One region of the Micromonospora sp. CPCC 205546 genome, then DNA from elsewhere that is predicted to be linked to it. Evidence: riboswitches for the same ligand, from Rfam matches in the RefSeq annotation. Region 1 holds a riboswitch; each other region holds the start of a gene.

Region 1 (3,182 bases):
GCCGGGATCCACTCGCAGGAGATGTCGCTCGGGCACTCCAGCCCGTCGGGCCGGGTGAGCTTGCGCAGGCGCAGCCGGTCGAGCCAGGAGCGTTGCGGCTGGACCGCGCTGCCGGCCAGCGTGACCCGCTGCCCGTCGTCGGTCAGCCGGCTGTCGCCGGTGGCGATGGTGGCGTACACCTCGTTGGCGAAGGCCGCCGCGGCGTCGGCGCTGTCCGCGCCGGAGTACCGGGCCACCGCGCCGTACCAGGCCGCCGGGTCGGTGCCGGCGCCGACGGGGGCGCCGATCTCCTTCTGGTACGCGGCCAGCAGCGCCGCGCCGCCCCGGATGTTCGCCGCGACGTCCGTCCGCAGCGACTCCTCGCTGGCACCCGTCAGTTCGGCGGCGGCGTCGACGGTCCGCAGCGCGGCCTCGGCCGGCGGCGCGGTGGCCGGCGGCTCGTGGGCCTCGGCCAGGGACGGGCGGGAGTCGTCGCCGCGCGGGTCCTCGGTGCCCTCGTCGTGGTGGGTGCCGCCGGAGAGGGCGGCGACGTGCTCGGCGTCGGTGAGGTGCATCGGTCCGTAGCCGCCGCTGGTGCTCGGCGTGCCGGCGTTGGTGTCCCAGCGGGACTGCAGGTAGGAGACCCCGAGCAGGACGCTCTCCGGCACGCCGTACTCGGCCGCGGCGGCGGCGTACTGCTGCTGCCGGTCGGTCGCCGACGCTGCTGCGGCGGCGGGTCCTGCGGCGGTGAGCGGCGTCGCCGCCAGGGCGGCGGCCACGGCGGCGGCCAGCAGGACGCGTCTGCTCCTCGATGTCGCTGACAGGTGCATCAGACCCCCAGTTCGGGCGGGCAAAGGTGGGGTCACCTTCGCCCCGTTCGCCGCCTCTGGTCAATACCTTTCCGTCAGACACTTCACGAGGAAGGAAATCTTCGTTGCCCGGGTTGCGGATCCGCCCGACGTGGATGAGTACGGAGTGTCACCGCGCCCAGGGTTGCGGATAGATAACGGTCGTCTCTACTCTGGTCATTCGTCGGCCGGTGACAATCCGTCCAACCAGGGCGGTGACGGTCCGACACCGCCGAGTCGCTCGCGAGCGAGCCGGGGACCCAGGTACCCCGGGGTGAATCCGCAGTCCCTGCGGTAGGGCGTCCCTTCCCGCCCGAACCCGTCAGCTAACCCGGTAGGCGGTACGGAAGAAGGAGTACTGAGCCCGGTGGCACACCATGCCCCGCGGCCACCGTCGGACCGGTCGGCCCTCGCCGACCCGACGACGGCTGCGCCGCGCCCACGCTGGAACCGCTGCACCACCGCCCTCGCCGCCCTCGCCGCGTTCGCCGTCGTCCTGACCGGCGGAGCCACGGCGGTCCACGCCGAACCGACGGTCGCCGAGATCGAGCGGCAGATCGACGAGGACTGGAACAAGCTCGAGCCGATCATCGAACGGCACAACGCCACCCGGCAGGACCTGGCCGCCAGGCGGAAGCAGGCCGACGCGCTCGCCGCGCAGATCGGGCCGCTGGAGAAGCAGGTCGACCAGGCGATGGAGAAGGTGGGCGCGCTGGCCGCCCGCGCCTACAAGGGCGAGAACGTCTCCGCCGTCAACGCCCTGCTGGGCAGCCGCTCGCCGAGCGAGATGCTCGGGCAGCTCGAACTGCTCGACCGGTTCGCCCAGCACCAGCAGCAGGACGTGCGGCAGGTCGCCGAGCTGCGCGACCGGCTGGCCGCGAAGAAGGCGCCGCTGGACGAGATGGTCGTCCAGCTCAGCCGCACCGAGGCCCAGCTCGCGGCGAAGAAGAAGCAGATCAACGCCGAGATCGACCGGTTGCAGAAGCTGCGGCTGCGGGTCTACGGCAACGGCGGTGGCGGGCCGCTGCGCCCCGCGCCCTGCCCGGCCAGCTACCCCGGCGGCGGGGCCGGCACCGCCGTGAAGTTCGCCTGCGCCCAGATCGGCAAGCCCTACGTCTGGGGCGCCGAGGGGCCGAACTCGTACGACTGCTCCGGCCTGATGCTCGCCGCCTGGGCGAAGGCCGGGGTCTCGCTGCCGCACAACGCCGCGCAGCAGCGGCGGGCGACCGCGTCCGTCAGCCGGGGCGAGCTGCGCCCGGGCGACCTCGTCTTCTACTACAGCGACCTGCACCACGTCGGCATGTACGTCGGCGGGGGGTGGGTGGTGCACGCCTCCCGCGCCGGGGTGCCGATCAGGATGAAGAAGGTCGACGACGGCCCGATCCACAGCTACGGCCGGCCCGGCTGAGGTGCCGAGGAGGGCCCTTCGACGGCGGGGCCCTCCTTCACGCCCGGGAGCGGGTCAGCGCGTCGGCCAGGTGCGCCAGTGCTGCCAGGAGCGGCTCGGGGTCGGCCCGCGCTGCCCCTGGTAACGGGAGCCGTAGACGGCCGAGCCGTACGGGTGCTGCGCCGGCGACGAGAGCCGGAAGATGCAGAGCTGACCGATCTTCATGCCCGGCCAGAGGGTGATCGGCAGGTTGGCCACGTTGGAGAGTTCGAGGGTGACGTGACCGGAGAAGCCCGGGTCGATGAACCCCGCAGTGGAGTGGGTGAGCAGGCCGAGGCGGCCCAGTGAGCTCTTCCCCTCCAGCCGCCCGGCGAGCTGGTCGCCGAGCGAGATGACCTCCAGCGTCGAGGCGAGCACGAACTCGCCGGGGTGCAGCACGTAGGGCTCACCCGCCGGCACCTCGACCATCGACGTCAGGTCGTCCTGCTGCTGGGCGGGGTCGATGTGGGTGTAGAGGTGGTTGTTGAAGACCCGGAAGAGCTTGTCCAGGCGTACGTCGATGCTGGAGGGCTGCACCAGCGCCGGCTCGAACGGCTCCAGCGCGAGCGTTCCCGCCTCGATCTCGCGGGCCAGGTCGCGGTCGGAGAGCAGCATCCGCACACCTTAGCGAGCCACGCGCGTGACCTGCGTGTCGGAGTGCGTGTTCGTACAATTGTTCGATAGAATGCCCGCATGGCTTCCTGGTCCGAATTCGCCGCCGACGAGCCCCGCCTCGCCGATGGGATCCGCCTTCTCATGCAGCAGTACGGGCCGGGCTTCGGCTACCTGGCCACCGTCCGCGCCGACGGTGGGCCCCGGGTGCACCCGGTCTCCCCGGTGATCACCGACGAGGGGCTCTTCTGCTTCGTCGTCGACTCGCCCAAGCGGCGCGACCTGGAGCGCGACGGCCGCTACGCGCTGCACTCCTT
Region 2 (3,182 bases), on a different contig from region 1:
GGGCCTGCCACACGCCCTGCCCGCCGGGGTGCAGGTGCAGCTCCGGGGCCTCGCTGGGCTGGTCGATGGTCACCGTCAGCCGGGGCGTGGGCGCGAAGACCATCACGTGCCCGCTCATCCGTCGCACCCGTCCATGCGACCGCCCTCCACCGGTGTACACGTCACGTGGTCGTTCATGAGCTGACCGTAGTGGGGGCGTGGCCCGGACGTCCGGACTCCGGGCGGGATCGGCGCGGCGTTGCCAGGGCGCCCCCGCATGCGCGACGATCGGGCGACCATCGGCGGTGGGGAGACGCGTGCTCAGGCGGAGTTCCTTCAGCTACACCGTGCAGGCGCGCTGCTCCGTGGCGGAGGCGGCGGCACTGCTCGCCGACCCCGCCCGCCAGGTGGGCCTGCATCCGCTGATCGTCCGGGTCCGTCGGGTGCGGCCCCGCCCCGGCGCGCGGGCCAGCTACGACATCACCGATCGACTGGCCGCCGGGCCGTTACGCCTGCCGCTCACCTACCGGGCCGACGTCCTCGTCGACGAGCCCGACGAGATCGTCACCGTGGCCCGGCAGCGGCCCGCCACGACGGTGCGCAACCGCACCCGGCTGCGGGCGGAGCCCGACGGCGTGGTCCACATCGACGTGGAGATCACCCTCGCCGCGCCCGCGCCGCTCTTCGGCTACGCGTTCCGCCAGGCCCGCGCCGCCCACCTCGGGCTGGCCGCGCGCCTCGCCGAGGCCCTCGACACGCCTGCGCCCGAGCCGCCGGCGGGCTGACCGCCCGGGACGGGCGCGGCGTCCCGGCCGGGCGAGCGTAGCCACGCCCCGGTGACCCGCGAGCTGCGGGGCACCGGGGCGCGGGCGTCAGTAGACCGACAGGTGCACGTGGTTGGTGTGGTCGCTGGACGGGTCGCCGTTGGCGCCGCTGTACGACTTCCACCCGCTGCTCGGCAGCCAGATCTGCCGGTACCAGATCACGTAGAGCACCGCGAGCCGGTCGGCGTTGCGCACGTAGTACGCCGCCAGGTTGTTGCCGTACGTCCGGTCGCCGCCGGTGGCGTCGCCGCCGAAGCCGCCCTTCTGGGCCGCGAAGTCGCAGGCGCGGCCCTTCGGGTGCTCGCCGGAGCCGCCGGGGCGGTAGCAGGAGACGTAGCGGGTGAAGCCCGCCGCCTTGGCCTGGTTGAGCGCGTGCAGGGTGCGCGGCGTGATGCAGCCGTTGGCGGGGGTGGGGTCGTTGACGCTGCACGACTCGCGCGGCCAGGAGCCGTCGGAGTTGCGCGGCGCCGCCTTCGCCGTCTTGTTCGAGGTGCCACCCGGCGAGCCACCCCCGCCCGAGGACTGCTGCCGCTGCTTCTGGTTGGCGACCGTCAGCGCCCGTTCGGCCTGCTCCTTGCGCTTGGCCATCACGGTGACCTGCTTACGCTGCTCCCGGATCTCGCCGTCCAGGGCGAGCTTGGTGCGGACGGCCTCGTCCCGGGTCTGCTGGAGTTCCCGCAGGGCCCGGTCCTCGTTGGCGGCCACCGCGTCGAGGGCGGCGGCGCGGTCCATGAAGCCGTCCGGCGAGTTGCTGTTGAGCAGGGCGGACGCCACGCTGAGCCGCCCGGTGCGGTAGGCGGCTCCCGCGATCTCGCCGACCTTGGCGGTGCGCGCGTCCAGCTCCACCTCGGTCGTCTTGAGCTGCGCGGTGAGCTGCCGCTGCCGCTTGGCCGACGTGTCGAGGGCCCGCTTGGCGTCGAGGTAGCCCTTGCTGGCGGCCTCGAGTTGGGCCCGCAGCGCGGGGGTGCCACCCTCCTCGTCCTGGCCGGGAGCCGCGGCGAGCAGGCCGGCGCGGGTGGCGGCCGCCGCCGGGGCGGCGGTGGCCGGAGCCACGGCGGCGCCGAGGGCGAGCATCGTGGCGATCAGGGCCGCCGTTCGGGCGGCACGTCGTCGTACAGGTGCCATCACTGGCATACACGCGTCCTTCCGTCAGCCGCCGACCGGGTTAGCTGACGGGTTCGGGACGGAAGATCCCTACCGCTGACGCGGATGCACCCCACGAACATGGTTCCCCGGTTCGCCCCGGCGGGCGATTAGGCGGCGGCCACCGCCGGCACCGGTGGGTGCCGCCTGGCGGAGGCCGAGGCTGAGCCTACCGGTGCCGGTGTGACTGCTGCACCGCAGGTGACGCACGGTGCATGTCTATTAACCGTCAAATCCGGCATAAGGTAACAATACTCTCCCAGATTTAAGGTTGTCCTCATTACCACTCGACTGCCCCGCAGGCCCCGGGCGACGCTCCGGGCTCGATCTGCAACGTGGCGTGCTCGATCTGGAAGTCCTCGTGCAGCGCGGCCCGGGCGGCGCCCAGCACCGCGCCGACCTCCGCGTCGGGCGTCATGGTCAGGTGCGCCGAGGCGACCTCCATCCCGGAGGTGAGGGTCCAGACGTGCAGGTCGTGCACCTCGGCGACGCCGGGCACCGCGGCCAGCCGGTCGTGCACGGCCGTGACCTGGAGGTGTTCCGGCGCGGCCTGCACCAGGATGCGCAGCGCCGCCCGCCCGAGTCGCCAGGTGCGCGGCAGGATGAACACCCCGATCCCGACCGCCACCAGCGGGTCCGCCCACCACCAGCCGGTGGTGACGATCAGCAGCGCCGCCCCGATCACGCCGAGTGAGCCCAGCAGGTCGCCGAGCACCTCCAGGTAGGCGCCGTGGACGTTGATGCTCTCCTTCGCCCCCGAGCGCAGCAGGGCGAACGCGCCGACGTTGGCGAGCAGGCCGAGCACGGCGACCACCAGCATGGGGCCGGCCAGCACCTCGGGCGGGTCGCCGAAGCGGCGTACGGCCTCGATCACGACGTAGACCGCGACGCCGGAGAGCAGCGCGGCGTTGGCCAGCGCGGCCAGCACCTCCAGCCGGTAGAGGCCGAAGGTGCGCTGCGGGTCGGTGCCCGCGCGCCGGGTGGCGGCGATCGCCGCGAGGGCCATGCCGATGCCGAGCACGTCGGTGAACATGTGCCCGGCGTCGCTGAGCAGGGCCAGCGAGCCCGTGCGGAAGGCCGCCACCGCCTCCACCACCATCAGGCCGGCGAGCAGCCCGAACGCCGCCCAGAGTCGGCCCCGGTGGCGGTGCGCGGCGTTCGCGACCGATCCGTGATGGTGGTCATGACCTGCGCCCACGCGCCCACCCTCCGTCAGGCGTCCGGATCCGCGTCGAA
Region 3 (3,182 bases), on a different contig from region 1:
ACGGGGAGGTGCCCGCCGCGCGCCCCGAGGCACCGGCGACTGCCGGCTCTTGATCGTCGGCCACGTCCCCCGCGGCGCGGCCCCGGGATGGCAGACGGATCAGCGGTAGGGGTCGACGAGGTCCAGGACCGCCTCGGGGGCCTCGACGTGGGCGTTGTGCCCGAGGCCGGGCAGGGTGGCGACCGGCACGCCCAGCTCCTTGAGCTGCGCGTCGGTGACCATGGGATCGCGCTCGCCGCGGGCCAGCAGCACGGGCACGTCGGTCGCCGCCAGCAGGGCGGGCAGGTCCGGCGCCCCCACGCCGAACGCGGCCGGGTCCATCGCCAGCCGCCAGCGCCCGTCGGCCTGCCGCAGCCCGGCCTGCACGACGGGATGGTCCGGGGCGAGGAGGCCGGTCAGGCCGGCCACCCGCAGGTAGCGGCGGGCCGCCTCGTCGCGGCTGGCGAACCAGGTCACCGGCCGGGCCGCCAGCTCCCCCGCCTTCGCCAGCTCCGCCGGCGACCAGACGGCCTTGATGCCGATGCCGACCACGGCGTCGACGAGCAGTCCGGCGTCGCGGGCGGCCAGCGCCAGCCCGACCACCCCGCCGAGAGAGTGTCCCAGCACGACGAGCCGATCCTCCGCCGCCAGCCCGGCGGCGATCCGCGCGGCCAGCCCCGGGAACGAGTATTCCGGCAGCGGCGGCGACCAGCCGTGGCCGGCGAGGTCCGGCGCCAGCCACCGCCCCGCCCATCGACGCTCCAGCAGCGGCGCCCAGGGCAGCCACACGTCGCCGGTCGTGCCCATGCCGTGCAGCAGCAGGAGCACCCGCCGGCCGTCCCGGTCACCCGATCCATCGACCATGAGGCGCAGTGTGCCACCCGGTTGCCGCCCGAGCGAGGGACGTGACCCGGACACGACATCGGGCGCCGGCCCCCCGGTGGGGGAGCCGGCGCCCGACGCGTCGCTCAGGCGGAGTAGCCGCGGGTCGCGGCCCAGTTCGCCAGGGCGATGGTGCTGATCCAGTACGACGCGCTCGCCGGGTTCGCCGAGTCGGCGATCTTCACCAGCCGGCCCTCGTCCTTGTAGCCGACCACGGCGATGTAGTGGCCGCCGGGGAACGAGTGCCAGCCGCCGGCGGTGTCCGTCGCGCTGCCGGCGACGTTCACCACGACGCCCCGCCCGTCGCCGATGGCCGCGACGACGTCGGCCTGCAGCCGGTCCATCTGGGCCGGGGTCGCGGCGCCGCCGGGGATCGTCCGGGTCCGGTACGGGTCGCCCGGCACCGCCGCGTTCAACACGCGGGTGGTGTCCTGGGCCGAGTCGGTGCCCAGCTGGTCGGTGCCCAGCTGGGCGCCGAGGGCGTCCTGGCTGCGCGCGATGCCGGCCGCGCTGAGGGCGTGCCGGACGGCCGCCGGACCGCAGTTGTAGAAGGTGGTCTGGGCCTGGTAGTCGTAGTCCAGGGTCTTGGCGGCCGGAGGCTTCGGCCGCTCCGGCTTGCGGGTCAGGTCCGGGTCGGGGGCGGCGCTGGACGCCCTGGCCGAGGGGGCGGCGCTGGAGGCCGCCGGAGCGGCGGTGGACGGGACGGCGGCGGATGGGACGGCAGCGGACGGGGCCGTCGCGATCCGGGCCTGACCGCGCGAGGCGGCGGTGTCGTCGCGCGGTTCGGACGCGGCGACCGGGGCCTGCGCGGCGGCGGGGGCCTCGTCGGCCCCGGCCAGCAGCGCGCCCGTGCCCGACGCCAGCACGAGCGCCGCGGCGGACGCCACCGCCAGCTGGTACGGGCGCTCGGACGTGAGGCGGCGCAGGTGCCGCTTGAGGTGGTGCTTCACGGTTCTTCCTCCACGGGCTCGGGGGTGAGCGGCCGTCGATCCGCGCCGAGGGCAGGGCGGACCGGCCCCGCGGACGGGTGTCCGGGCGGGCGGTGGGCCACTCAGGGGATGCGCCCGGCAGGCCGGGCGACGGACGGTGACCGGTGGGTCAGCTCGTGGCCGGAGGGCGGACGAGCACGGGCACCGCGGCGCCGTGGAGACGGCGGGACAGCGGGGGGACGGGTGGGTGCTGCACGAGGATGGAGCTCCTTCCGACGCCGCCGACCGGGTTAGCTGACGGATTCGGGCGGGAAGAACGCCCTACCACGGGCCGCGGGCCCACGGATTCACCCCATGAAGCACTGGGTCCCCGGTTCGTATTCACGATTAGGCGGGTCGGCGCGGCGTCGCCTCTTGCGATCGGTTACCGCACCGGACGCGCCGACATTACTGGCCGGTCCACGGCCTGCCAAACCACTCCCACCTGCTTAAACATCGATCTGCGGCCCAGTTTTGCGGCACCCTGGCACTGACGCGACTCAATGGGACGACGGTATCCAGCGGAGCTTCGAGGCGGCAACGGGACGACCCGGCGCAGACGCCCACGCGACACCGGGCGGAAATGGGCCCCGCCGCGCCGAATGACGCTTTCCCCGCAGCGTGACCGGCGTCACCATGTCCGTTCGGCCGACCCGCCCTCGCCGACGCGGACGTTTTCGTACGGGGGCGTCAACGCGAGTCGACGTACTCGGTCCGATGCTCGGCCCGGTCGTCGCCCGTCCGGGGCCGCGGCACCGCGTCGCGACGCTGCCCCGGGGCCACGGTGGCGTCCATCGCGCGGGGCGCGGCCGTCCGGCGCGGGGTGAGCAGCCGCATCAGCGGAGTCTCGACGAACCGGTGCACCAGCCCGGCGAGGGCCAGGTTGACCAGCAGGAACCCGAGCACCACCGTCAGCCCCCACCAGCCGCTGAACCCGACTCCCCAGTCCCCGGTGAAGCGCAGCACGCTGATCATCACGAGCACGTGCACCAGATAGAAGGCGAAGGAGACCTCACCGAGCCAGACCATCGGCCGGGAACGCCACGGCGAGCGTCGCCCGCGCACGTCCGCGTCCGCGGCGGCGGTGATGACCAGGATGTACGCCACCGAGAGCAGCGCCGCCCACAACTCGGCGCGCACCCACTGCGCCGCGACGACCCAGGTGGCCACGAAGACCAGGCTGGCCACCGGCAGACCCGGCCCCCGCCACCGGCCGCGCCGCATCAGCTCGGCGGCGGCCACGCCCATCCAGAACTCCAGCGACCGTACGGGCGGGAAGATCTGCGTGAACCACCAGCGGCTCTCCTCGGGCGCCAGGGCCTGTGCCGGCCAGAGCGCGAGGATCAGCAGCGG
Region 4 (3,182 bases), on a different contig from region 1:
CGCGCTCTTCGCGGCCGCCATCGTCGCCTTCGGACGGTGGCGCGGGCTGGCCGCGCTGGCCGGCCTGGCGGCGAGCTTCGCCATCCTGCTGACCTTCGTGCTGCCCGGCATCAGCGCCGGGAGCCCGCCGCTGCTGGTCGCGGTCGTCGGCGCCGCCCTGATCATGTTCGTGGTGCTCTACCTGACCCACGGCGTGACCGCGCAGACCTCGGTCGCCGTGCTCGGCACGCTGGGCAGCCTGGTGCTGACCGGCGTCCTCGGCACGATCGCCACCGCCGCGACCCACCTGACCGGGTTCGGCAGCGAGGACGCCACCACGCTGTCGATGTACCAGGCCGACGTCGACCTGCACGGGCTGCTGCTGGCCGGGATCATCATCGGCTCCCTCGGCGTGCTCGACGACGTCACGGTGACCCAGGCGGCCACCGTCACCGAGCTGGCGCACGCCAACCCGGGGCTGTCCCGCGTCCAGCTCTACCGGGCGGCGACCCGGGTCGGTCGGGCCCACATCGCCTCGACGGTGAACACCATCGTGCTGGCGTACGCCGGCGCCTCACTGCCGGTGCTGCTCCTGCTGACCGCCGACTCGCGGGCGGTGACCCAACTGCTCACCACCGAGTTCCTGGCCCAGGAGATCGTCCGCAGCGCGGTCGCCACCCTGGGCCTGATCGCCGCCGTGCCGCTGACCACCGGGCTGGCGGCCCTCGTGACCACGGCCGGCCGACGCGGCGGGGACGCCACCGACCGCGGGGCGCCACCGACCGCGCCGGCGCCCCGACCCGCGGCCGACCGCACCGAGGCGCTGGAGGCGCTCAGCGGGCCCCGCGCCGCCGACACGCCGTCCGCCGCTCCCGGGTGGTCCGGCCGGAACGGAGACACGGACACCGCATGGTGACACTCCTCAACGTGACCGGACAGGACGTCCGGCCTGATAAACGCGTCACTGATCACCGTCCGCCATTACGAAATAACGCATTTAGTCGGCTTAGGGACGTAGATCCCCGGGAGTGCTCTCGGGTAACCTCGCTGCCGGTCACCGCCGAAGGCGCGCAGCGGCGCCTGCGGTGCCGCCGCCCAATCGCCACCAGGCGAGCCGGGAACCCAGGTACGTGGGGTGAATCCGCGACAGCGGTAGGGGCCACTTCCGCCCCGAACCCGTCAGCTAACCCGGTCGGCGGTCGACGGAAGGGAAAACTGTGACGGCACCCCTACGCCGCTGGTTGACGCCCGTGGTGGCCGTGTTCGCCGCCCTGGCGGTCTTCGCCGGGCCCCTCCCGGCGGCGGCCGCGCCCACCCCACCCCAGCCCTCCGGGCACGGTGACGACGAGCCCAAGCTGCTCGACGACCTGATCGAGGCCCGGAACCGCTCCTACGTGCAGGCCAAGGCGAAGCTGGCGAAGTCCAAGAAGCGCCAGCTCGAACTGGCCCTGGAGGTCGACCGGGCGCAGGCCGAGCTGAACGCCCTGGCCCCGCAGGTCAGCCAGATCGCCGCCCAGTCCTACCGGACCGGGCGGATCGGCGCGGTGTCGATGCTGCTGGACACCGCCAGCCCCGACTCGTTCGTCCGCCGCGCCGCCGCCCTCGACGAGCTCAACCTGGTCAACTCCAAGAAGCTCGCCGAGGTGAACGCGGTCAAGGACCGCGCCGAGCAGGCCAAGCTGGCGCTCGACGCCGAGGTCCGCGAGCAGCAGAAGCTGACGAACGAGATGGCCCGCGGCAAGCGCGAGGCGGAGAAGGCGCTCGCGCTGGTGGGCGGCAGGGGGCTGACCAGCGGCAAGGTGGTCGCCACCTCGCCGGTGGCCCGGATGGCACCGGGTCGCACGGCTGACGGCGACTGGAAGCCGCTGTCGGCCACGGAGGCCGATCCCACCACCTCCGGCCGGATCACCGCGCGCACCCTGCACATGTACAAGGAGGTCAAGCGGGCCGGGTTCAACCGGTTCGTCGGCTGCTACCGCCCCGGCGGGCCGTACGAGCACCCGAAGGGCCGGGCCTGCGACTGGTCGCTGCAACGCAGCGGCTTCTCCCCCTGGCACAACGACGACACCTACATGTACGGCAACAACCTGACCGCCTTCCTGGTCCGCAACGCCGACCGGCTCGGCATCTACTACGTCATCTGGAACCGGCAGATCTGGTTCCCGGCGACCGGCTGGAGTTCCTACAGCGGCCCGTCGAACCACACCGACCACGTCCACGTGTCACTGCTCTAGCCGGGACCACACGCACACAGAGGGCCGCCCCGCCGAACGCGGGAGCGGCCCTCTGTCGTCGTACGGGATCAGGCGAGCGCGGCGCTGGCCGCCGGCTCCGGCTCGTCGACCGCACGGGCGGGCTCCGCGGCCACCGTCCGCACCTCGCCGGCGGTCAGCCGGTACGACATGCCGACCACCCCGCACCGACCGGCCGCCACCGCCGCGGCGAGCACGGCGGAGCGGTCCAGCATCGCCTCGACGGTGTACGCGATGTGGATGTCGACGATCCCGTCGATGTCCTCGACGCCCTCGGCGGAGGCCCGGCGCAGGCTGGGCACCACGGCGTCCACCACGGCGCACAGGTGCCCGACCGGCGCGGTGCCGGTGGCGTCCGCCGCGCGTGCGGCCTGCACGGCCCCGCAGGAGTCGTGCCCGAGCACCACCACCAGCGGCGTGCCCAGGACCGTGACGGCGTACTCGACGCTGCCCAGCACCTCGGGGCCGATGGTGTGCCCGGCGGTGCGGACGACGAAGAGGTCACCGAGGCCCCGGTCGAAGATGATCTCGGCGGCGAGCCGGGAGTCGGAGCAGCCGACGATGACCGCGAAGGGGTGCTGCCCGTCGGCGACCGCGGCGCGGTGCCCGGCGTCCTGGTTGGGGTGGCGCGGGGCGCCGGTCACGAACCGCCGGTTGCCGGCTTGCAGCTCGGCGAGCGCCTGCCCGGGACTCGCGGGAACGACGGACACGGCCCCGACGTCGGCCGGGGCGACGCCCGTGATCGACGCCCGAAGCGCCCGCTCCGGGCCCGGTTGAGTGCCTGGCGATCCGGGACGACTCATCTGACACCACGCTCCCGCACATGAACGGCCTGGTCACCCGGGCCGACGCTGGACGCGGGCTGCCACCACCGTCACACGCACCGCAAGGTACGTCAAGATATGCGTGATATGCATTTCATGTGTTCGGCAGCCCCGGTACGGCGGAAGT

The links. Region 1 has a riboswitch for cyclic di-AMP ahead of V6U77_RS02585 (C40 family peptidase). Riboswitches for the same ligand answer to the same signal wherever they lie in the genome.
Region 2: another riboswitch for cyclic di-AMP. It lies ahead of V6U77_RS11605 (coiled-coil domain-containing protein); the one in region 1 lies ahead of V6U77_RS02585 (C40 family peptidase).
Region 3: another riboswitch for cyclic di-AMP. It lies ahead of V6U77_RS21410 (C39 family peptidase); the one in region 1 lies ahead of V6U77_RS02585 (C40 family peptidase).
Region 4: another riboswitch for cyclic di-AMP. It lies ahead of V6U77_RS04290 (coiled-coil domain-containing protein); the one in region 1 lies ahead of V6U77_RS02585 (C40 family peptidase).

The regions. Positions count from the first base shown of each region.
Region 1 covers NZ_JBAKHL010000004.1:120,461-123,642, forward strand. The annotation lists gene V6U77_RS02580 (N-acetylmuramoyl-L-alanine amidase) at 1-809, opposite strand, end outside; cyclic di-AMP (ydaO/yuaA leader) riboswitch at 1,048-1,182, shown strand; gene V6U77_RS02585 (C40 family peptidase) at 1,195-2,235, shown strand; gene dcd (dCTP deaminase) at 2,290-2,868, opposite strand; gene V6U77_RS02595 (pyridoxamine 5'-phosphate oxidase family protein) at 2,947-3,182, shown strand, end outside.
Region 2 covers NZ_JBAKHL010000017.1:66,389-69,570, forward strand. The annotation lists gene V6U77_RS11595 (1-phosphofructokinase family hexose kinase) at 1-118, opposite strand, end outside; gene V6U77_RS11600 (SRPBCC family protein) at 297-764, shown strand; gene V6U77_RS11605 (coiled-coil domain-containing protein) at 852-1,928, opposite strand; cyclic di-AMP (ydaO/yuaA leader) riboswitch at 1,942-2,073, opposite strand; gene V6U77_RS11610 (cation diffusion facilitator family transporter) at 2,227-3,144, opposite strand.
Region 3 covers NZ_JBAKHL010000049.1:2,649-5,830, forward strand. The annotation lists gene V6U77_RS21400 (MFS transporter) at 1-53, shown strand, start outside; gene V6U77_RS21405 (alpha/beta fold hydrolase) at 100-843, opposite strand; gene V6U77_RS21410 (C39 family peptidase) at 948-1,811, opposite strand; cyclic di-AMP (ydaO/yuaA leader) riboswitch at 2,055-2,194, opposite strand; gene V6U77_RS21415 (acyltransferase family protein) at 2,520-3,182, opposite strand, start outside.
Region 4 covers NZ_JBAKHL010000005.1:104,892-108,073, forward strand. The annotation lists gene V6U77_RS04285 (YibE/F family protein) at 1-895, shown strand, start outside; cyclic di-AMP (ydaO/yuaA leader) riboswitch at 1,062-1,192, shown strand; gene V6U77_RS04290 (coiled-coil domain-containing protein) at 1,197-2,213, shown strand; gene V6U77_RS04295 (carbonic anhydrase) at 2,282-3,034, opposite strand.